3 regions of the Streptomyces sp. NPDC058671 genome follow, and region 1 is predicted to be linked to each of the others. Evidence: riboswitches for the same ligand, from Rfam matches in the RefSeq annotation. Region 1 holds a riboswitch; each other region holds the start of a gene.
The links. Region 1 has a riboswitch for thiamine pyrophosphate ahead of thiO (glycine oxidase ThiO). Riboswitches for the same ligand answer to the same signal wherever they lie in the genome.
Positions count from the first base shown of each region.

Region 2: another riboswitch for thiamine pyrophosphate. It lies ahead of ACFWV2_RS18985 (thiamine ABC transporter substrate binding subunit); the one in region 1 lies ahead of thiO (glycine oxidase ThiO).
Region 3: another riboswitch for thiamine pyrophosphate. It lies ahead of thiC (phosphomethylpyrimidine synthase ThiC); the one in region 1 lies ahead of thiO (glycine oxidase ThiO).

Region 1 covers NZ_JBHXSA010000013.1:16,610-23,854, reverse strand. Annotated here, with positions in the region: gene metF (methylenetetrahydrofolate reductase [NAD(P)H]) at 26-943, opposite strand; gene thiE (thiamine phosphate synthase) at 1,094-1,747, opposite strand; gene ACFWV2_RS17840 (Rv2175c family DNA-binding protein) at 1,969-2,334, opposite strand; gene ACFWV2_RS17835 (NAD(P)/FAD-dependent oxidoreductase) at 2,378-3,541, opposite strand; TPP riboswitch at 3,686-3,799, shown strand; gene thiO (glycine oxidase ThiO) at 3,797-4,978, shown strand; gene thiS (sulfur carrier protein ThiS) at 4,975-5,175, shown strand; gene ACFWV2_RS17820 (thiazole synthase) at 5,181-5,975, shown strand; gene pknB (Stk1 family PASTA domain-containing Ser/Thr kinase) at 6,008-7,245, shown strand, end outside.
Region 2 covers NZ_JBHXSA010000014.1:79,524-86,768, reverse strand. Annotated here, with positions in the region: gene pyrH (UMP kinase) at 1-247, shown strand, start outside; gene frr (ribosome recycling factor) at 342-899, shown strand; gene ACFWV2_RS18995 (phosphatidate cytidylyltransferase) at 899-1,993, shown strand; gene rlmN (23S rRNA (adenine(2503)-C(2))-methyltransferase RlmN) at 2,075-3,181, shown strand; TPP riboswitch at 3,211-3,321, shown strand; gene ACFWV2_RS18985 (thiamine ABC transporter substrate binding subunit) at 3,423-4,517, shown strand; gene ACFWV2_RS18980 (ABC transporter permease) at 4,556-6,169, shown strand; gene ACFWV2_RS18975 (ABC transporter ATP-binding protein) at 6,169-7,182, shown strand.
Region 3 covers NZ_JBHXSA010000001.1:62,228-69,472, reverse strand. Annotated here, with positions in the region: gene ACFWV2_RS00230 (IclR family transcriptional regulator) at 1-380, shown strand, start outside; gene ACFWV2_RS00225 (SsgA family sporulation/cell division regulator) at 518-961, shown strand; gene ACFWV2_RS00220 (YibE/F family protein) at 1,060-2,418, opposite strand; TPP riboswitch at 2,490-2,624, shown strand; gene thiC (phosphomethylpyrimidine synthase ThiC) at 2,618-4,417, shown strand; gene ACFWV2_RS00210 (NUDIX domain-containing protein) at 4,567-5,037, opposite strand; gene ACFWV2_RS00205 (XRE family transcriptional regulator) at 5,040-5,786, opposite strand; gene ACFWV2_RS00200 (hypothetical protein) at 5,939-6,199, shown strand; gene ACFWV2_RS00195 (hypothetical protein) at 6,518-6,649, shown strand; gene ACFWV2_RS00190 (methyltransferase domain-containing protein) at 6,654-7,245, shown strand, end outside.

The DNA of each region.
Region 1 (7,245 bases):
CGCGGGTCGGGGCGGGTACGACCGGTCACGACTGCTGGTGCAGTCCGAGATTCTCGTAGATCTCGAGCGTCGCGGTGGAGCTGTTCAGCGTGATGAAGTGCAGTCCGGGGACACCCTCGGAGAGCAGCCGCGCGCAGAACTCCGTCGCGAACTCGATACCGATGGAGCGTACAGCGGTGGGATCGTCCTTGACGGCGAGGATGCGCTCTTTCACGTCGTCGGGGAAGGCGGCGTTGCTCAGTTGGGGCAGTCGGCCGAGGGTCTTCACGTTCACGACGGGCATGACCTCGGGGATGATCGGGGTCTCGCAGCCCGCCTTCGCGGCGCTGTCGCGCAGCCGCAGGTAGTTCTCCGGGTCGAAGAACATCTGGGTGATCGCGTAGTCGGCGCCCGCGCGGCACTTGTCCACGAAGTGCCGGATGTCCGTGTCCCAGTCGGTGGAGCGGGGGTGCATCTCCGGGAAGGCGGCGACGCCCACGCAGAAGTCGCCCGACTCCTTGATGAGCCGGACGAGGTCGGCCGCGTACCGGACGCCCTCGGGGTGCTCGACCCACTCGCCCAGCGGGTCGCCGGCCGGGTCGCCGCGGAGCGCGAGCATGTTGCGGATGCCGGCGTCGGCGTACTGGCCGAGGACGTTGCGCAGCTCGGCGACCGAGTGGTCGACGGCGGTGAGGTGGGCGACCGGGGTGAGCGTGGTGTCCGAGGCGATCTTCTGGGTGGCCTTCACGGTGCCGCCGCGGGTGGAACCGCCGGCGCCGTAGGTCACCGAGACGAAGCTCGGTCCGACCGCCTCGACCCGGCGCAGCGCGTTCCAGAGGCCCTGTTCGCCCTTCTCGGTCCGGGGCGCGTAGAACTCGAAGGAGTACGACGTGCCGCCGGAGGCGAGGATCTCGCGGACCGTGCGGGCGCGGTCCGAACGGACGGAAGCGGTACCAAGGGCCATACCGGCAGGTTAGACGGGGTGCGCCGGGCGGCGTACACGGTGTCCGGCTGATGGACACCGTTTCGGACAGTCGGCCGGGCGCGTCCTCGGACGAACCGCCGAGTGCCGCGGGCGGGCGCGCCGGTCCCGGACATCACCTCGGCCGGGCCGCTACTCCCCCGCGCGCTCCCGGACCCGCTTGGCGAGGGCGGCCGTCGCGGCCGCCGGATCGTCGGCCTCGGTGATGGCCCGGACGACGACGATCCGGCGCGCGCCCGCGTCCAGGACCTCGTCGAGGTTGGTCTCGTCGATGCCGCCGATGGCGAACCAGGGCCGGTCCTGGGCCAGGCCCGCCGCGTACCGCACGAGGTCGAGGCCCGGTGCGTACCGTCCGGGCTTGGTCGGGGTGGGCCAGCAGGGGCCGGTGCAGAAGTAGTCGACGCCCGGTTCGGAGGCGGCCGCGGCCGCCTCGCTCTCGGCGTGGCAGGACCGGCCGATCAGGACCTCGTCGCCGAGGATCGCGCGGGCGGCGGGCACGGGCAGGTCGCCCTGGCCCAGGTGGAGCACGTCGGAGGCGATGGCGTGGGCGACGTCGGCCCGGTCGTTCACGGCGAGCAGCCTGCCGTGGCGTCGGGCGGCGTCGGCGAAGACGGCGAGGTGCTCCAGCTCCTCACCGGCCTCCATGCCCTTGTCGCGGAGCTGCACGATGTCCACACCGGAGGAGAGCACGGCGTCGAGGAAGGCGGGCAGGTCTCCCTGCCGCTTCCGGGCGTCGGTGCACAGGTAGAGCCGGGCGTCGGCGAGCCGCTCACGAGGCGTGGGCATGGATGGGTTCCCCCCGTCGGTGGCGCCGGCGCCGCGGGGGGGGGGGCCCCCCCCGGGGCGCCCCCCCCCCCACCCCCCGGGGGGGGTTTGTGTGGTCTTGTGTTTGAGGGGGCGGGCTGGGGGGGGCCCCCCCGGGGGGGGGGCGGGGCCCGGGGGGGCCCGCCCCCGCCGGCGGCCGCCCACCGCGACACCCGCTGGTGGTGTCTTCGTGCGTACGTGTGTCAGAGGGCGAGCGCCTGGGCGCGGCGCTTCACCTCCGTGCCGCGGTTCTCGCCGAGGGCCTGCGCGGGCGTGCCCGGCAGGCTCTCGTCCGGAGTGAAGAGCCACTCCAGCATCTCCTCGTCGGTGAAGCCGTCGTCCCGCAGCACGGTCAGGAGCCCGACGAGGCCCTTGACGATCTTGTCGCCCTGGATGAAGGCGGCGGGGATCTGCAGGGCGTTGTTCTCTCCACGGCGCACGGCGATCAGCTGACCTTCCTTGATCAGCTGCCGCACCCGCGTCACCTCGATATCGAGCATCTCCGCGATGTCGGGCACGTAGAGCCAGGCGGGGACGAGCGCATCGATCTTTACGTCAATCTCGGTCACAGGACAAGCCTGCCATCCCGGACCGACAGCCGGTAGTCGGGCCCTACGCGACTGCCGCCTTCAGGGGTACGGAGGGGTCCGCCGCGCGCGTGGGGTCCACGGCCGTGGCCGTCTCGATGAGCTTGCGGCCCTGGGCCAGGTCGCGGGGGCGGCCGACGGCGAGGAGGGCCACCGGCACGTCGGCGCGCAGCCAGAGCACGGACCAGGCCTCGTCGGCGGGGGTGCCGCGCCAGAGCAGCCGGTCCGCGTCCGCGTGGTGGCCGGCGTACTGGACGAAGCGGCCGAACTGCTCGGACCAGAAGTACGGGACGGGGTCGTACGGCGTGTCCGCGGCCCCGGTGATGGTGGCGGCGACCGTGCGGGGGCCCTGGAGGGCGTTGTCCCAGTGGTGGACGAGGAGGCGCTCCCCGTAGCGGGCGGAGGGGAAGGAGGCGCAGTCGCCGACGGCGTACACGTCGGGCAGGGAGGTGCGCAGCCGCTCGTCCGCGGTGACGGCGCCGCCGGGGTCGAGGGCGATGCCGGAGCCGGTGAGCCAGCCGGTGGCGGGGCGGGCCCCGATGCCGACGACGACGGCGTCGGCGGGGAGCTCGCGGCCGTCGGCGAGGAGGACGCGGCCGGGCTCGACGGTGTCCACGCGCGCGCGGGTGAGGAGTTCGGCGCCGTGGGCCCCGTACCACTCGGCCATGGGGGTGGTGACCTCGGCGGGCAGGGCGCCGGCGAGGGGGCGGTCGGCGGCCTCGACGACGGTGACGGCGCAGCCCGCCTCGCGCGCGGCGGTGGCGAACTCGGCGCCGATCCATCCGGCGCCGACGACCACCACGGTGTGGCGGCGCTCCAGGACGGGCCCGAGGCGTACGGCGTCGTCGAGGGTCCGCAGCAGATGGACGCCGGGGACGCCCTCGGCGCCGGGCAGGGTGACCGGCTGGGCGCCGGTGGCGACGACCAGGGTGTCGTAGCGGACGGGTCCGGCCTCGGTGTCGATCTCGTGGTCGGCGGCGCGCAGTCCTGTGACGTCGAGGCCGAGGCGGAGCTCGATGCCGAGGGCCTCGAAGTCGATGTCGAAGGCGGAGTCCTCGGCCTTGCCGAGGAGGATGGCCTTGGAGAGCGGGGGCCGGTCGTAGGGCTGGTGGGGTTCGGCCCCGATGAGGGTCAGGGGGCCGGTGAAGCCCTGTTCCCGCAGGGCGACGGCGGTCTGCACGCCCGCCATCCCGGCGCCGACGATCACGACATGCTGCTGGGCCTGCTTCTGCTCGCTCACCCGACCACCTTACGCATCTGACGAGCCATCAGGAATGCGGAGGCCAGGAGGGGTCTGTGGCCGCCTCGAGGACGGAAGCTAGGCTGGCGGGCGTAAAGCACTCGCGGGAGCCCGGACGCACCGGGCTGAGAGGGAGGCTGAGACGGCCTCCGACCGTACGAACCTGATCCGGGTCATGCCGGCGAAGGGAGGGGCTGGACGCCCATGCGTTCCTCCGATGTCTCCGACATCTCCGACGTCCTCGTGATCGGGGGCGGCATCGTCGGCCTGGTCACGGCCTGGCGGTCCGCCGGGCGCGGACTGCGCACCACGGTCGTCGACCCGGACCCCGGCGGCGGCGCCGCGCGGGTCGCGGCCGGGATGCTCGCCGCCGTCACCGAACTCCACTACGGCGAGGAGACCCTGCTCGGGCTCAACCTCGCCTCCGCCGCGCGCTACCCCGCCTTCGTCGCCGAGCTGGAGGAGTCCACGGGACACGACGTCGGCTACCGCGCCTGCGGCACCCTCGCCGTCGCCCTCGACGCCGACGACCGGGCCCACCTGCGCGAACTGCACGCCCTGCAGACCCGCTGCGGGCTCGCCTCCGAGTGGCTCAGCGGCCGCGAGTGCCGCCGCCTCGAACCGATGCTCGCCCCGGGCGTGCGCGGCGGGCTGCGGGTCGACGGCGACCACCAGGTCGACCCGCGCCGGCTGGCCGCCGCGCTCCTCGTCGCCTGCGAGCGGGCCGGGGTGGTCTTCCACCGCGCCCTCGCGCAGAGCCTGACGGTGGTGCGGGGCCGCGCGCGCGGTGCCGTGCTCGTCGGCGGCCGGGAACTGACGGCCGACCAGGTCGTCCTGGCCGCCGGAAGCCTGAGCGGGCGGCTCGCGGGCGTGCCGGCCGAGGTGCTGCCGCCCGTCCGCCCCGTGAAGGGCCAGGTGCTGCGGCTGCGGGTGCCGGCCGCGTACGCCCCCTTCCTCTCCCGGACCGTCCGGGCCGTGGTGCGGGGCAGCCACGTCTACCTGGTGCCCCGCGCGAACGGCGAGCTCGTCGTCGGCGCCACCAGCGAGGAACTCGGGTGGGACACCACGGTGACGGCGGGCGGGGTGTACGAGCTGCTGCGTGACGCCCACGAGCTCGTCCCCGGGATCACCGAGCTGCCGCTCACCGAGACCGTGGCGGGCCTGCGCCCCGCGTCCCCCGACAACGCGCCGCTGCTCGGCCCCACCGCGCTGCCGGGTCTGCACCTGGCCACCGGGCACTACCGCAACGGGGTCCTGCTCACCCCCGTCACCGGCGACGTCATGGCCCAGGTCCTGACCACCGGCGTCCTCCCCGACGAGGCGCGCCCCTTCACCCCCCGCCGTTTCGCCCCCGCCCCTCCCGTACGCCAGGAGCAGCCCGCATGAACGTGTCCGTGAACGGAGAACCGCGCGAGCTCTCCGGCCCCCTCACCCTCGACGCCCTCGTCGCCACCCTGACCACGGCCCGCTCCGGGGTCGCCGCCGCCCTCAACGAGACGGTCGTGCCGCGGGGGCAGTGGCCGTCGACGCTCCTCGGCGAAGGCGACCGGGTCGAGGTCCTCACCGCGGTACAGGGAGGCTGAACGCGATGTCCGACGACACCTTCGTCCTCGGCGGTACGGAGTTCTCCTCGCGCCTGATCATGGGCACCGGCGGGGCGCCCAGCCTCGACGTCCTGGAGCGCTCGCTGACCGCCAGCGGTACGGAACTGACGACGGTCGCCATGCGGCGCCTGGACCCCACCGTGCAGGGCTCGGTCCTCTCCGTCCTGGAGCGGCTCGGCATCCGCGTCCTGCCCAACACGGCGGGCTGCTTCACGGCCGGCGAGGCGGTCCTGACCGCACGGCTCGCGCGGGAGGCGCTCGGCACCGACTGGATCAAGCTGGAGGTCGTCGCCGACGAGCGGACCCTGCTGCCGGACGGGGAGGAACTCCTCGCCGCGGCCGAGACCCTCGTGGACGACGGCTTCACCGTCCTCCCTTACACCAACGACGACCCGGTCCTCGCGCGGAAGCTGGAGGACGTGGGCTGCGCGGCGATCATGCCGCTCGGCTCCCCCATCGGCTCCGGGCTCGGCATCCGCAACCCGCACAACTTCCAGCTGATCACGGAGCGGGCGGGGGTGCCGGTGATCCTCGACGCGGGCGCGGGCACGGCGTCCGACGCGACGCTCGCGATGGAGCTGGGGTGCGCGGCCGTGATGCTGGCGTCGGCGGTGACCCGGGCGCAGGAGCCGGTCCTGATGGCGGCGGCGATGCGGCACGCGGTCGAGGCGGGCCGGCTGGCGTGGCGGGCGGGCCGCATCCCCCGCCGTCACTTCGCGGAGGCGTCCTCCCCCTCCGCCGGCCGCCCCCGCCTGGACCCGGAACGCCCGGCCTTCTGACCCTCCGCCCCACGGCTCGTAGACTCGTCGCCGTGGACACGACCCTTCAGGACCCCCTCGTCGGGCGGATGCTCGACGGCCGCTACCGCGTCGACGCGCGCATCGCCGTCGGCGGGATGGCCACGGTCTACCGGGCCGTGGACACCCGCCTCGACCGCGTCCTCGCGCTCAAGGTGATGCATCCCGCCCTCGCGACCGACGCCGCCTTCGTCGAGCGCTTCATCCGTGAGGCGAAGTCCGTCGCCCGCCTCGCCCACCCCAACGTGGTCGGGGTCTTCGACCAGGGCGCCGAGGGCGCGTACGTCTACCTGGCGATGGAGTACGTCGACGGCTGCACCCTCCGTGACGTCCTGCGCGAGCGCGGCGCCCTGGCGCCCCGCGCCGCCCTGGACATCCTGGAGCCGATGCTCGCCGCGCTGGGCGCCGCGCACCGGGCCGGGTTCGTGCACCGGGACATGAAGCCGGAGAACGTCCTGATAGGGGACGACGGCCGGGTCAAGGTCGCCGACTTCGGTCTCGTACGGACCGTGGGCTCGGCGACCGCCACCACCGGGTCGGTCCTCGGCACCGTCTCGTACCTCGCGCCGGAGCAGATCGAGCACGGCACCGCCGACACCCGCGCCGACGTGTACGCCTGCGGTGTCGTCCTGTACGAGATGCTGACCGGCGGCAGGCCCCATGGCGGCGACACCCCCGCCCAGGTGCTCTACCAGCACCTCCACACCGACGTGCCCGCCCCCTCGGCCACCGTCCCCGGCCTCGCCCTCGAACTCGACGAGCTGGTCACGGCGGCCACCGCCCGTCACCCCGATGTCCGCCCGCACGACGCCGTCGCCCTGCTCGCCCTCCTCCGGGAGGCCCGCGCCGCGCTCGGCGAGGAGCAGCTGGACGCCGTGCCCCCGCAGGCCCGGCCCGGGGCCCGGGACACGGCCGAGGACCGGACCAGTGTGATCGCCCGGCCCGTACCGGCCGCCGGGGCGCAGGACCCCCAGCCGGTGCTGCACACGAACCGGCTGCCCGCGCCGGAGCCCCCCGCTCCCGCGGCGGCGGCCCGCCGCCGGCCCCCGCGCGGCCCCCTTCTGATCGTCCTCGGTGTCCTGCTCGCCCTCGGACTCGGCGCCGGCGTCTGGTACATCAATTCCGGCCAGTTCACCCGGGTCCCCGCCGTCCTCGGCCAGACCGAGGCGGTCGCGACGCAGCGGATCACCGACGCCGGTCTGGAGGTCGGCACGACGAAGCGCGCGTTCAGCGACGTGTACGAGCGCGGCAC
Region 2 (7,245 bases), on a different contig from region 1:
CGGCGTGGACGGCGTCTACGACTCCGACCCGAAGGCCAACCCCGACGCGGTCAAGTTCGACGCCCTGGAGTACGGCGAGGTGCTCGCCCGCAACCTCAAGGTCGCCGACGCCACCGCCATCACCCTGTGCCGGGACAACAACCTCCCGATCCTCGTCTTCGAACTGCTCACCGAGGGCAATATCGCTCGCGCGGTGAAGGGTGAGAAGATCGGCACGCTCGTGAGCGACCAGGGCACCCGGGCCTGACCCGAACCGGGGAACGGCCCCGCAAGGGGCTGGACAGAGCCCTGCCGGTCGTACACCGTGCAGGACACAACGCGACGACACGCAGGAGCATGTGGTGATCGAAGAGACCCTCCTCGAGGCCGAGGAGAAGATGGAGAAGGCGGTCGTGGTCGCCAAGGAGGACTTCGCCGCGATCCGCACCGGCCGTGCGCACCCGGCGATGTTCAACAAGATCGTGGCGGAGTACTACGGCGCCATCACCCCCATCAACCAGCTGGCGTCCTTCTCCGTACCGGAGCCCCGGATGGCCGTGGTGACCCCGTTCGACAAGAGCGCGCTGCGCAACATCGAGCAGGCGATCCGGGACTCGGACCTCGGCGTCAACCCGAGCAACGACGGCAACATCATCCGGGTGGTCTTCCCCGAGCTGACCGAGGAGCGCCGCCGGGAGTACATCAAGGTCGCCAAGACCAAGGCCGAGGACTCGAAGATCTCGATCCGCTCGGTGCGCCGCAAGGCCAAGGAGACCATCGACAAGTTCGTCAAGGACGGTGAGGTCGGCGAGGACGAGGGCCGCCGCGCCGAGAAGGAGCTCGACGACACCACCGCGAAGTACGTCACGCAGGTGGACGAGCTGCTCAAGCACAAGGAAGCCGAGCTGCTCGAGGTCTGATGAACGACTCTTCCTGGGGGGCCCCGGCCGGTTCCGGCCGTAGGGGACCCGACCAGGGGCCCGTCCCGGCGGGTCCCGCATACGATCGGCATCTGGCGGCGCAGACTCGGCCCATGCCCATCGTGCCCGACGTTCCCGCCGGCGGATTCCAGGACGGTCACGGACGGGGGGCCGCTCACCCGAGCGGTCCCCTGTTCCGTGAGGAGACGCCGCACGAGCACCCGCAGGAGCCCATGCACAGCCCCGCCCCGCCTCCGCCGCCCGCACCCCGGAAGAAGAAGACCGCGGGGCGCGACCTGGGTGCGGCCATAGGGGTCGGGGTCGGTCTCGGCGCCGTCGTCTTCGCGTCGCTGTTCGTCTGGAAGCCGGCCTTCGTCGGGGTGATCGTGGTCGCCGTCGTGGTCGGTCTCTGGGAACTGACCTCCCGCCTCCAGGAGCGCAAGGCGATCAAGGCACCGCTGGTTCCGCTCGCGGTCGGCGGCGCGGCGATGATCGTCGCCGGCTATGTCCGGGGTGCCGAGGGCGCCTGGGTGGCAATGGCGCTGACGGCGCTCGCGGTGCTGGTGTGGCGGATGACGGAGCCTCCCGGGGGTTATCTGAAGGACGTCACGGCGGGCGTGTTCGCCGCGTTCTACGTGCCGTTCCTCGCGACCTTCGTGGCGCTGCTGCTGACCGCCGAGGACGGTCCGCAGCGGGTGCTGACCTTCCTGCTCCTGACCGTGGTCAGCGACACGGGGGCGTACGCGATCGGCTGGCGCTTCGGCAAGCACAAGCTGGCTCCGCGGATCAGCCCCGGCAAGACCCGGGAGGGTCTGGTCGGCGGGGTGACGTTCGCGATGGCGGCGGGAGCTCTGTGCATGGAGTTCCTGATCGACGACGGCATCTGGTGGCAGGGCCTGATCATCGGTCTCGCGGTGGCGGCGAGCGCGACGCTCGGCGACCTCGGCGAGTCGATGATCAAACGGGACCTCGGCATCAAGGACATGGGCACGCTGCTTCCGGGCCACGGCGGCATCATGGACCGCCTGGACTCCCTGCTGCCGACGGCACCGGTGGTGTGGCTGCTCCTGGCACTGTTCGTCGGTACCGCCTGACCTGCGGTTCTTCACGTGAGGGGCTCGTTGTCCACAGGGGCGGCGGGCCCTTCTTCGTATCTCTGCGACACTGGTATCACCATGCCCAAGCCCGGAGAACTCACTTTCGTCGCCCCCCGCGGAGCCAAGAAGCCGCCGCGGCACCTGGCCGACCTCACGCCCGCCGAGCGGAAGGAGGCCGTCGCCGCGATCGGCGAGAAGCCCTTCCGTGCCAAGCAGCTGTCCACGCACTACTTCGCGCGGTACGCGCACGATCCCGCCGAGTGGACGGACATCCCGGCCGCCTCGCGGGAGAAGCTGGCCGGGGAGCTGCTTCCCGACCTGATGTCCGTGGTGCGGCACATCTCGTGCGACGACGACACCACCCGTAAGACCCTGTGGCGGCTGCACGACGGCACGCTCGTCGAGTCGGTGCTCATGCGCTACCCGGACCGGGTGACCATGTGCATCTCCTCGCAGGCCGGGTGCGGGATGAACTGCCCGTTCTGCGCGACCGGGCAGGCCGGGCTCGACCGGAACCTGTCGACCGCCGAGATCGTGCACCAGATCGTCGACGGCATGCGGTCCCTGCGGGACGGCGAGGTGCCCGGGGGGCCGGCGCGGCTCTCCAACATCGTGTTCATGGGCATGGGCGAACCGCTCGCCAACTACAAGCGGGTCGTCGGCGCCATCCGGCGGCTCACCGATCCCGAGCCGGACGGCCTGGGCCTCTCCCAGCGCGGGATCACCGTCTCCACCGTGGGTCTGGTGCCGGCGATGCTGCGCTTCTCCGACGAGGGCTTCAAGTGCCGGCTCGCGGTGTCGCTGCACGCCCCGGACGACGAGCTGCGGGACACCCTGGTTCCGGTGAACACCCGCTGGAACGTGCGGGAGGTCCTCGACGCGGCCTGGGAGTACGCGGAGAAGTCCGGACGCCGGATCTCCATCGAGTACGCGCTCATCCGGGACATCAACGACCAGGCCTGGCGCGGTGACCTCCTCGGCCGGCTCCTCAAGGGCCGACGGGTGCACGTCAACCTGATCCCGTTGAACCCGACGCCCGGTTCGAAGTGGACCGCGTCCCGTCCCGAGGACGAGAAGGCCTTCGTCGAGGCCATCGCGCGCCACGGCGTCCCGGTGACCGTCCGGGACACCCGGGGTCAGGAGATCGACGGTGCCTGTGGACAGCTGGCCGCCGCCGAACGCTGACCTTGTACTCTGAGCTCGAACACATCTCCATATTCCGACAGGGGAGCGCCACAGCGCTGAGAGTGCGGTCACCGTAGGACCGCAGACCCTCTGAACCTTGCCCAGGTCATTCTGGGTAGGAAGTTCGGTCGTTAACTCAAGCTGTTGCGCCCTGCCCGCGTCCGGTCCGCCGGTCGTGGGCAGGGCCGCGTCTCTTCCTGGTCATACCCAGGAGGAAATCTCAGTGAGCACCAAAATCTCAGTGAGCACCAAGAAGGCGGCGGCCGCCGCGCTCGTCGCGGCCCTGGGCGTCACCGCCCTCACCGCCTGCGGCACGGACGACGGCCGTGACGCCGCGGGCGCGTCCGGCGCGCCCGCCCCGAAGACCGTGACCCTCGTCAGCCACGACTCCTTCAACGCCTCCAAGGAGGTGCTCGCGAAGTTCACCGAGCAGACCGGTTTCACCGTGAAGGTCCTCAAGAGCGGGGACGCGGGCGAGGCCGTCAACAAGGAGATCCTGACCAAGGGCTCCCCGCAGGGTGACGTCTTCTTCGGCGTCGACAACACCCTGCTGTCCCGCGCCCTCGACAACGGCATCTTCGTCCCGTACGAGGCGAAGGGCCTGGACCGCGTCCCGGCCGCGTACCGGCTCGACAAGGAGCACCGGGTCACGCCGATCGACTCGGGCGACATCTGCGTCAACTACGACAAGAAGTACTTCGCCGACAGGAAGCTGGCGCCGCCGCAGACCTTCGACGACCTGGCGAAGCCGGCGTACAAGGACCTGCTCGTCGTCGAGAACCCCGAGCGGTCCTCCCCGGGCCTCGGCTTCCTCCTCGGTACGGCCGCCAAGTACGGCGACGAAGGCTGGCAGGACTACTGGACGAAGCTCAAGGCCAACGGTGTGAAGACCGTCGACAGCTGGGAGCTCGCCTACAACCAGGAGTTCTCCGGTTCCGCCGGCGGCAAGCAGGCCAAGGGCGACCGGCCGCTCGTCGTGTCCTACGCCTCCAGCCCGCCGGTCGAGGTGCTGTACGGCGAGCCGCAGCCGAAGGTGGCGCCGACCGGCGTCTCCACCGGCACCTGCTTCCGGCAGACCGAGTTCGCCGGCCTCCTGGACGGGGCGAAGAACCCCGTCGGCGGCAAGGCGCTGATCGACTTCCTGATCTCGAAGGAGTTCCAGGAGGACATGCCGCTCCAGATGTTCGTGAACCCGGTGGCGACGGACGCCGCCCTGCCGGAGCTCTTCACGAAGCACGGCGTGGTCGTCGACAGGCCGGAGACCATGGCCCCCGAGAAGATCGCCGAGAAGCGTGACCCGTGGATCCAGCAGTGGTCGTCGCTCGTCCTGAAGTGACGCGCGGCCTGCGGGGGAGCGCGGCGCGGCTGGGGCTCATGGCCCTGCCCGCCGCGTTCTTCGGGGTCTTCTTCGCCTGGCCGGTCGTCTCGATCGTCGAACGGGGGCTGCGGCCCGAGGGGGCGTGGCGGTTCGGGCGGATCGGCGAGACGCTGAGCCGGCCGGACATCCTCGACGTGCTCGGCTTCACGGCGTGGCAGGCGCTCGCCTCCACGGCGCTGACGCTGCTCGTCGCGCTGCCCGGCGCGTATGTCTTCGCCCGCTTCGACTTCCCCGGCAAGGGCGTGCTGCGGGCCGTGGTGACGGTGCCGTTCGTGCTGCCGACGGTCCTGGTCGGCACCGCGTTCCTCGCGCTCGTCGGCCGGAACGGTCTGACGGACGAGCTGTGGGGGCTGCGGCTCGACACCAGCGTGTGGGCGATCCTCCTCGCCCACGTCTTCTTCAACTACGCGGTCGTCGTACGGACCGTCGGCGGGCTCTGGTCCCAGCTGGACCCGCGCCAGGAGGAGGCCGCCCGGGTCCTCGGCGCCTCACGCCTGACGGCCTGGCGGACGGTGACGCTGCCCGCCCTCGTGCCGGCGGTGGCGGCGGCCGCCCTGATGGTCTTCCTCTTCACCTTCACCTCCTTCGGCGTCGTGCAGATCCTGGGCGGGGACGCCTACTCCACCCTGGAGGCGGAGATCTACCGGCAGACCGCCCGGCTGCTCGACCTGCCGACGGCCGCCGTCCTGACCCTCGTCCAGTTCGTGGCGGTCGGCGCGATCCTGGCCGTGCACGCCCGGACGGTACGGAGGCGGGAGACGGCGCTGCGGCTCGTACCGCCGGAGCGGACCGCGCGCCGCCCGCGCGGCGCCGGGCAGTGGGCGCTGCTCGGAGGCGTCCTCGTCTCGGTGGCGCTGCTGATCCTGCTGCCGCTCGGGGTGCTCGTGGAGCGTTCCTTCGCCGGGTCCGGCGGCTACGGCCTCGGCTACTACCGGGCGCTCGGCTCGCTCGACGAGTCCGGCACCTTCCTCGTACCGCCCCTGGAGGCGATCGGGAACTCCCTGCGGTACGCGGTGGCCGCCACCGGCATCGCGGTGCTGATCGGCGGGCTCGCGGCGGCGGCGCTCACCCGGCGGGCAGGCCGGCTGGTACGCGGCTTCGACGCGCTCCTCATGCTGCCGCTCGGGGTGTCCGCCGTGACGGTCGGCTTCGGTTTCCTCATCACCCTGGACGAACCGCCGTTCGACCTGCGGGCCAGCTGGATCCTCGTACCCCTCGCGCAGGCCCTGGTCGGTGTCCCCTTCGTCGTACGGACGATGCTGCCGGTGCTGCGCGCGGTCGACGAGCGGCTGCGGGAGGCTGCGGCCGTACTCGGTGCCTCGCCGTGGCGGGCCTGGCGGGAGGTGGACCTGCCGCTGGTGCGGCGGGCGCTGCTCATCGCCGCCGGGTTCGCCTTCGCGGTCTCGCTCGGCGAGTTCGGTGCGACGGTCTTCATCGCCCGGCCCGAGAGCCCGACGCTCCCGGTGGCGGTGGCCCGGCTCCTCGGGCGGCCCGGCGAACTCAACTACGGCCAGGCGATGGCCCTCTCGACGATCCTGATGGTGGTGTGCGCGGTGTCCCTGCTGCTGCTCGAACGGCTCCGGACCGACCGGACCTCCGGGGAGTTCTGATGCTGAGACTCGATCGCGCGACCGTACGGTTCGGGGAGCGGGCCGCGCTGGACGCCGTGGACCTGGAGGTCGCCGAGCACGAGATCGTGTGCGTCCTCGGGCCCAGCGGCAGCGGCAAGTCCACGCTGCTGCGGGTCGTCGCCGGACTCCAGGACCTCGACGGCGGCCGGGTGCTGCTCGGTGGCGCCGACCAGAGCGGGGTGCCGGTGCACCGGCGCGGGGTCGGCCTCATGTTCCAGGACCATCAGCTGTTCCCGCAGCGGGACGTGGGCGGCAACGTCGCCTTCGGGCTGCGGATGCGGGGGGCGGGCCGCGCCGAACAGACCGGACGGGTGGCGGAGCTGCTCGACCTCGTCGGCCTGCCGGGCGCCGAGCGGCGGTCCGTCGCCGCGCTCTCCGGCGGCGAGCAGCAGCGGGTGGCGCTGGCCCGCGCCCTGGCGCCCCGGCCCCGGCTGCTGATGCTGGACGAACCGCTCGGCCAGCTCGACCGGGGGCTGCGGGAACGGCTGGTGGTGGAGCTGCGGCAGCTGTTCGGGCGGCTCGGCACGACGGTCCTGGCGGTGACCCACGACCAGGGGGAGGCCTTCGCGCTCGCGGACCGGGTGGTGGTCATGCGGGACGGGCGCATCGCCCAGTCGGGCGCGCCCGTCGAGGTGTGGTCGCGGCCGGCCTCGGAGTTCGTGGCCCGCTTCCTGGGCTTCGACAACGTGGTGGCGGCGCGGGTGAGCGGGCCGGTCGCGGACACCGCGTGGGGGAGGATCCCGGTGCCGGAGGGCGCGCCTCAGGGCGAGCGGCGGCTCCTGGTCAGGCCGGGCGGGGTGCGGCTCGCGGCCGAGGGCCTGCGCTGCCGGGTCGAGTCCCGGACGTTCCGGGGCGACCGGGTCGCCGTACGTCTGGGTCCGGTGGACGGGCCGCCGCTGGAGGCGGAGTTCCCCCTGCGGGAGGCGCCGGAGGAGGGCGCCGAGGTGGGGGTGGCCTTCCGGGCGGACGAGGTCGTGGTCCTCGGTGACTGACCGGGGTGCCGGCCGTAGGGCTTGATCCGTACGGGACGGGACGGGACGGGACGGGAACGGCGA
Region 3 (7,245 bases), on a different contig from region 1:
AGGAATGGGCCGATTTCCGGCAGACCGCCCACGCCCATGCGATCGGTCAGTGTCTGCTGAGCCAACTCGATGTGAAATCCCGTCAAGACCACCTCGACCGGTATCCGGTGGAAGCCATCACTCCGTTCACTGTGCGTAACCGCCGTGTGCTTCTGGAGCGTCTGGATGGTTTGGGGCGAATGGAGCCTCTGGTGGAGCGTCAGGAATATGCGCTCGGCACGGTTTGTGCCGCGATCCCCATCACCGCGGGCTCCGCGGCGGCCGCCATGGCCATTTCTGTCCCTCTTCACCAAGAAGAACGGTTGCTCCCCGCAGTCGAACGACTACGCACAGAGATCGGACGGCTCTTCAGTTCCCTCGCTTTCTCTATCAGTATCTGAAAAATCACTCCTTGTGATCTGCTAGCGCGTACAGCACGATTGCGTCAAGAGGGCACGGGGGATCATTCCTGGCCGTTTCGGTCACAGCTTTCAGCAGCGGTGTTTACACAACTGCTCCATCTACTGCGGGGTACACGATGCGAGAGTCCGTTCAGGCGGAAGTCCTGATGAGCTTCCTCGTCTCCGAGGAGCTCTCCTTCCGGATCCCGGTCGAACTGCGATATGAGACCCGGGATCCCTACGCGGTGCGGATGACCTTCCACCTTCCCGGGGACGCTCCCGTGACCTGGGCCTTCGGCCGGGAGCTGCTGCTCGACGGCATCGCCCGGCCGAGCGGGGACGGCGACGTGCACATCGCCCCGACGGAGCCCGAAGGCCTTTCGGACGTCTCCATCCGGCTCCAGGTCGGCGGCGACCGTGCCCTGTTCCGGGCGAGCGCGCCGCCGCTCGTGGCCTTCCTCGACCGTACGGACAAGCTCGTCCCGCTCGGGCAGGAACGGAGCCTCGGCGACTTCGAGGACAACCTGGAGGCCGCTCTCGGCCGGATCCTGGCCGAGGAGAGCGCGGGACCGGCCGCCTGAACCGGCGCCCGCCCTCTCGTACGTCTGCAACCACGCGGCTCGTACGTACCCACCATCCCGGGTTCGTACGTCACCCGCCATGACGTCGCGCGTACGAGTCACTTGGCGCGGCGGCGCCGTCCGCCCCGTGCCGTCGCGGGCCGGGTCCCCCCGGAAGCCGGTCGGTCGGCGGAGACCACCAGGGCCGCGAGCGCCGTGGTGACCGGCACGGAGGCGACCAGGCCGATCGACCCCACCAGGGTCCGCACGATCTCCTCGGCGATCAGCTCGCTGTTGGCCACCGTCCCCATGCTGCTCTGCGCGATCGAGAAGAGCAGCAGCAGCGGGAGGGCGGCACCGGCGTAGGCGAGCACAAGCGTGTTCACTACCGAGGCGATGTGGTCGCGTCCGATCCGGATGGCGGCCCGGTACAGGGCGCGCGGCCCCATGCCCGGGTCGGCCTGGTGCAGCTCCCAGACGGCCGAGGTCTGGGTGACCGTCACGTCGTCGAGCACACCGAGCGAACCGATAATGATTCCGGCCAGGAGCAGGCCGGACATGTCGATGCTCGGGTACAGGCCGTGGATCAGACCGGTGTTGTCGTCGGTGTTGCCGCTGAGCGAGGCCCAGCCGATGAAGAGCGAGCCGAGCAGGCCGATCAGCAGCAGTGAGATCAGCGTCCCGAGCACCGCGACCGAGGTGCGGGCCGAGAGGCCGTGGCACATGTAGAGGGCGATCAACATGATCGCGCTCGACCCGACCACCGCCACCACCAGCGGATTCGATCCCTCCAGGATCGCCGGCAGGATGAAGAACGTCAGCACCAGGAAGCTCGCGACGAGCGCGATGAGCGCCATCACGCCGCGCATCCGGCCGACGAGCACGACGACGAGGGCGAAGATCCCGGCCAGCACCGCCAACGGCACCTTGCGGTTCACGTCGGTCACCGAATACTGCAGGTCACGCGGGGCGTCGGGGGCGTACGCCACCACCACCCCCTGGCCCCGGTCCAGTTGGCGGGGCGCGTCCGGCTGCACGATCTCGGTGAACCTGCGTCCCTTCTCCGGGCCGCTGACCAGTTCGACGGTCGCCTTCTCGCACTGTCCCCGCTGGGACTCGACGGCCTCGCGCCCCTCCGGGGTGGAGGTGTCACCGGTCGGCGGGACCTGCGCGGCGTTCACGTCCTTGCAGTCGACCTGCTCGACGGCGACGACCCTGCCCTGCTCGGTCTGCCGGTCGAAGCCGACCCCGGTGCGGTCGTGCGCCGGGGCACCGCCCGGCCACAGCACCGCGAGGCCGACCACGACGGCGGTGGCGAAAGGGATCAGGACGGCCGCGATGACCTTGCGCAAGTGCCGGGACACCGGGGCGGCGGGGCCGTGGCTGTGGCTGTGGCCGTGCCCCTGGCCGTGCCCGTGGGAGGGGCCGGGACCGGGGTCGTGGCCGTGCGGCTCGGGAGTCTGCTCGGGGGAAGTCACCGACCGATCATCGCAAGAACGGCGGGGGCCCACTGTTCAGCACGCCAGGGATGACGCTAGCGTGGTGGCACCTTTGCACACGCGGGAGCTCGGAGCACCGGGCTGAGAGGGCGCTGATCACCGTACGCGCGTACGGGAAGAGGCTGCGCCGACCGCCGAACCTGTTACCGGGTAATGCCGGCGTAGGGAGATCGGTCTCATGACCATTCAGGACGCACGCACGCCTGCCTCCGACCAGGACGGCACCTCTGTCGACGGCGAGCGCACGCCGGGCTGGCACAAGGGGTACGTCCAGGGCTCGCGCCCCGACCTCAGGGTGCCGGTCCGTCAGGTACACCTCACCAACGGCAAGGACGTCACGCTGTACGACACGTCCGGCCCGTACACCGACCCCACCGTCGACACCGACGTACGACGGGGCCTCCCGCCGCTGCGCGAGAACTGGATCATCGGCCGCGGCGACACCGAGGAGTACGCGGGCCGCCCGGCCCGCCCCGAGGACGACGGCATCAAGCACACCTCGCCGCGCGGCGGCGGGCTCAAGAACCTCGACGCCGTCTTCCCCGGCCGCCCGCGCCTGCCGCGCCGGAGCCGCGACGGCCGGGCGGTGACGCAGCTCGCGTACGCCCGCCGGGGCGAGATCACCCCGGAGATGGAGTACGTGGCGATCCGGGAGAACGTCTCCCCCGAGGTCGTACGGGAGGAGATCGCCGCGGGCCGCGCGGTGCTCCCGGCGAACGTCAACCACCCGGAGATCGAGCCGATGATCATCGGCAAGCGGTTCCTGGTGAAGGTCAACGCCAACATCGGCAACTCCGCCGTCACCTCCTCCATCGAGGAGGAGGTGGAGAAGATGACCTGGGCGACCAAGTGGGGCGCCGACACGGTCATGGACCTGTCCACCGGACGCAACATCCACACCACCCGCGAATGGGTGCTGCGCAACTCCCCCGTGCCCATCGGCACCGTGCCGCTCTACCAGGCCCTGGAGAAGGTCGACGGCCGGGCCGAGGAGCTGACCTGGGAGATCTACAAGGACACGGTCATCGAGCAGGCCGAGCAGGGCGTGGACTACATGACCGTGCACGCCGGCGTACTCCTGCCGTACGTGCCGCTCACCGCGCGCCGCAAGACCGGCATCGTCTCGCGCGGCGGCTCGATCATGGCCGCCTGGTGTCTCGCCCACCACAAGGAGAACTTCCTCTACACGAACTTCGAGGAGCTCTGCGAGATCCTGGCGGCGTACGACGTCACGTACTCGCTCGGCGACGGGCTGCGCCCCGGCTCGATCGCGGACGCCAACGACGAGGCGCAGTTCGCGGAGCTGCGCACGCTCGGCGAGCTGAACACGATCGCCAAGCGCCACCACGTGCAGACGATGATCGAGGGCCCCGGGCACGTCCCGATGCACAAGATCAAGGAGAACATCGACCTCCAGCAGGAGATCTGCGAGGAGGCGCCGTTCTACACGCTCGGCCCGCTGACGACGGACGTGGCGCCCGCGTACGACCACATCACCTCCGGCATCGGCGCGGCGATGATCGCCTGGTGGGGGACGGCGATGCTCTGCTACGTCACGCCCAAGGAGCACCTGGGCCTGCCGAACAGGGACGACGTGAAGACGGGGGTCATCACGTACAAGATCGCGGCGCACGCGGCCGACCTCGCGAAGGGGCACCCGGGCGCTCAGGAGTGGGACGACGCGCTCTCGGACGCGCGGTTCGAGTTCCGCTGGGAGGACCAGTTCAACCTGGCGCTCGACCCGGACACCGCGCGGGAGTTCCACGACGAGACGCTGCCCGCGGAGCCCGCGAAGACCGCGCACTTCTGCTCGATGTGCGGTCCGAAGTTCTGCTCGATGAAGATCAGTAGAAGCATCACAGAGCAGTTCGGCGGCGACGCGGACGCCACCCCGGATGAGATCGAGGCCGGGATGCTGGAGAAGTCCAAGGAGTTCGCGGCCTCCGGCAACCGCGTCTACCTTCCGCTGGCTGACTGACCTGCGCAAACGAGGCTGACCGACGGCATTCCGGGGGGAGTCGTCGGTCAGCCTTCGTTGTTCTGTGGACTGATCCTTTGACGTCGGAGCGTCCACCAGCACATGTTGGGGACGCTCCGATAGCCGTGCAGCCAGTAGGAGTAGATGGGTTAGCCGAGATAGGGCCGTTCGCGGTGCTCCATGTAGTGGCTGAGCCTGAGTCGCTGCGTGTGGTGCATGGGAAGTCGGTCCAGCTCGTCTGGAGGAACGAACCGTAGCTCCGTCGACTCGTCCGAGATTGCCAGCTCGCCGCCGACGATTCGTGCGGTGAAGCAGACGTTGAACTGCCGGCGCACCTCTCCATCCGAGTAGGCGATGATGTGCCTCGGGTCGGTGTACGTGCCCACTAGCCCGGTGACCTCCACGTCCAAGCCGGTCTCTTCCTTGACCTCACGGACGGCCGTGCCGGGAAGTGAGTCAGTGAGGTCCATGCCCCCGCCAGGGAGGGCCCAGAGATCGTTGTCGCGTCGACGCTGGAGCAGGATGCGCCCCTGGGCGTCGGTGACGACGGCTGAGGCCGCGACAACCATGCTGTTCGGCTTGGGAGCGTTCGGGTCGTCGTAGTACTCGGTCCGTCCCATGGTCACCCCTCATGCTGTACGGGGGTCGCTGTGGACCACACCGCGTTGAAGCTCTCGGCGTAGGTGTCGAACATGCCGCCTTCGCCGCTTCGCCGAAGGTGCCACACCGGGGCCCCGTATGCATTGACCCCCCAGACGTGGGCATTGACCAGCAACTGATCGTCGGCGCGGTAGAGCGAGTTGTAGAGCGTCGTGGCGTGGGTCCGGACGTCGATGCCCGACACGCCGACCAAGGGCCGGTAGTGCATGAGCGCCAGTTGGCAACGGGACTCGATGCCGTGGCCGAACTTCTCCTCCTGGCCGCGCGCCCGAACGTTCTCACTCTCCGCGTCGCCTACAGCGATCCGGATCGCACAGCCCTCTGCGGCTCGCTCCCGAAAGAGATCGTTCAATCGGGGGTACGCCTCATGCAAGAAGATTGCGGCGTAGACCAGCACGTCAATGCGCTCGCGTGCCTGGGCCAACATGTCCACGAACGCTGACACGGGGACATCCGCCCTCTGCTCATAGAGCGTCACGAGTTCCGGGCTTATCGCTCGCGCCGCGCGCGCCTGCCGGAGTGCCGGCCAGAGTGCGTGCACGTCTTCTCCTAAGGTCTCTGCCGCCCGCATGGCCGTGACCCGGCGTGGCGTACGACTGAGATTGACCCACCGTTCAACGGACTTGGGGTCAACATCGACCTCTATCGCGAGGGCGGCGTACGTCCAGCCTCCGTCCGCCATGACGGCACGAAGTCTCTCGTTCGGCATGAGTCTCCCCCTGATCCTTGGGACGGCACTAGGGACGTTCTACCGGACGTGGGACGTCCCGAAGTGGGGTTTGGTGGAGGTTCCTCCGTCCTTCTGGCCGACGCGATGATCGCGGAAAGCGTCTGCGGCATCGAAATGGAGCGGCACAGGTGATGACGACACAAAATGCAACGCCCTCGCCGGACCTAGACCACCCGCAGTCTCGGCCTGGCATCGGTGATGTGGCTAAGGACATGGTCAGTGGGCGTATCGGCGTCGTCATGGGCGATGTTGGCGGCCGTGTGCAGCTGCGGCCGTTGCGAGGGGGCATCGAGTGGGAGGCCATGCCCCGTGACGTCGTGGTGCCCAGGGCGCGGGAAGAGCTGAGCGCGCGCCTGGAGGCCAAGAACAGCAACAGTCGGTCGGGTCTGTGATGCGGGTCATCGGCCGGTACGCGGGGGTGCTGTTCATCATCTGCATCAGCGGTTCGTGTGGCCTGGTGCTCGGCATGGCGCTGGGCACCAGCCCATAGACCGGTTCCCCTGGGCGGGTGCCAATTTCCGTGGCTCCCCCGTCCCGTCCAGGGGGACCTCCCACACACGCCTCCTGGCCGCTTTCGAGCTCAGCTCGGTGGCCGGCGGCGACTAACGATGATCTCCCGTCCTCGGTCTTCCGGCCGCTATGGGTCGTGACGGGGAGGCCGAGGGCGGGTTGCACCACGTTCGTTGACAGCGACTACCAAGGGAGCATCCATGGGATGGGGAACTGGTAAGGGCGGAAGCGGCGGCGACGGCAAGCACTCGGGCGGCAAGGACCCGGGCACCTCCAGGCCGTCGCCGGACACCAAGTCGCCCAAGGCCGACCCGAAGCACAAGAAGGACTGAGGCCGTGACCAAGCAGGACGAGGCGGCCGAGCAGATCGCGATGCGTGGTCTGCTCGGCGAGGTCACCGCGGATCTCGGCGCGCCACTTGCGCGGGTGTGGGAGGAGGCATTCTGGGCGGTGCCCCGGCACCGGTTCCTGCCGGACCGTGTATGGCTCGGCACCGACCTGTACCCGTGCGACCGGAGTACCGATCCGGGCGGATGGCTGAGCGCGGCCTACGAGGACGACTCGGTGGTGACCCAGATCAACGACGGCAACGCCCCTGCCGTATCCGAATCGTGGGCGTCGTCTTCGGCATCCGCTCCCTCGATCGTGTTCCGCATGCTCGACATGCTGGACGTGAAAAGCGGTCACAAGGTGCTGGAGGTGGGTACGGGAACGGGCTGGAACGCCGGTCTCCTCGCCCACCGCGTCGGAGCGGACAACGTGGCCACGGTCGAGGTGGACCCGGTCCTTGCTGTACAGGCGGCGCTGAACCTCAAGAGGGCGGGTCTGGAGCCGGAGGCGATCTGCGGTGACGGCGCGGCTGGCTACCTTGCCTCGGCACCGTACGACCGGATCATCGCCACCTGCTCCGTGCGGGAGGTGCCCCGTG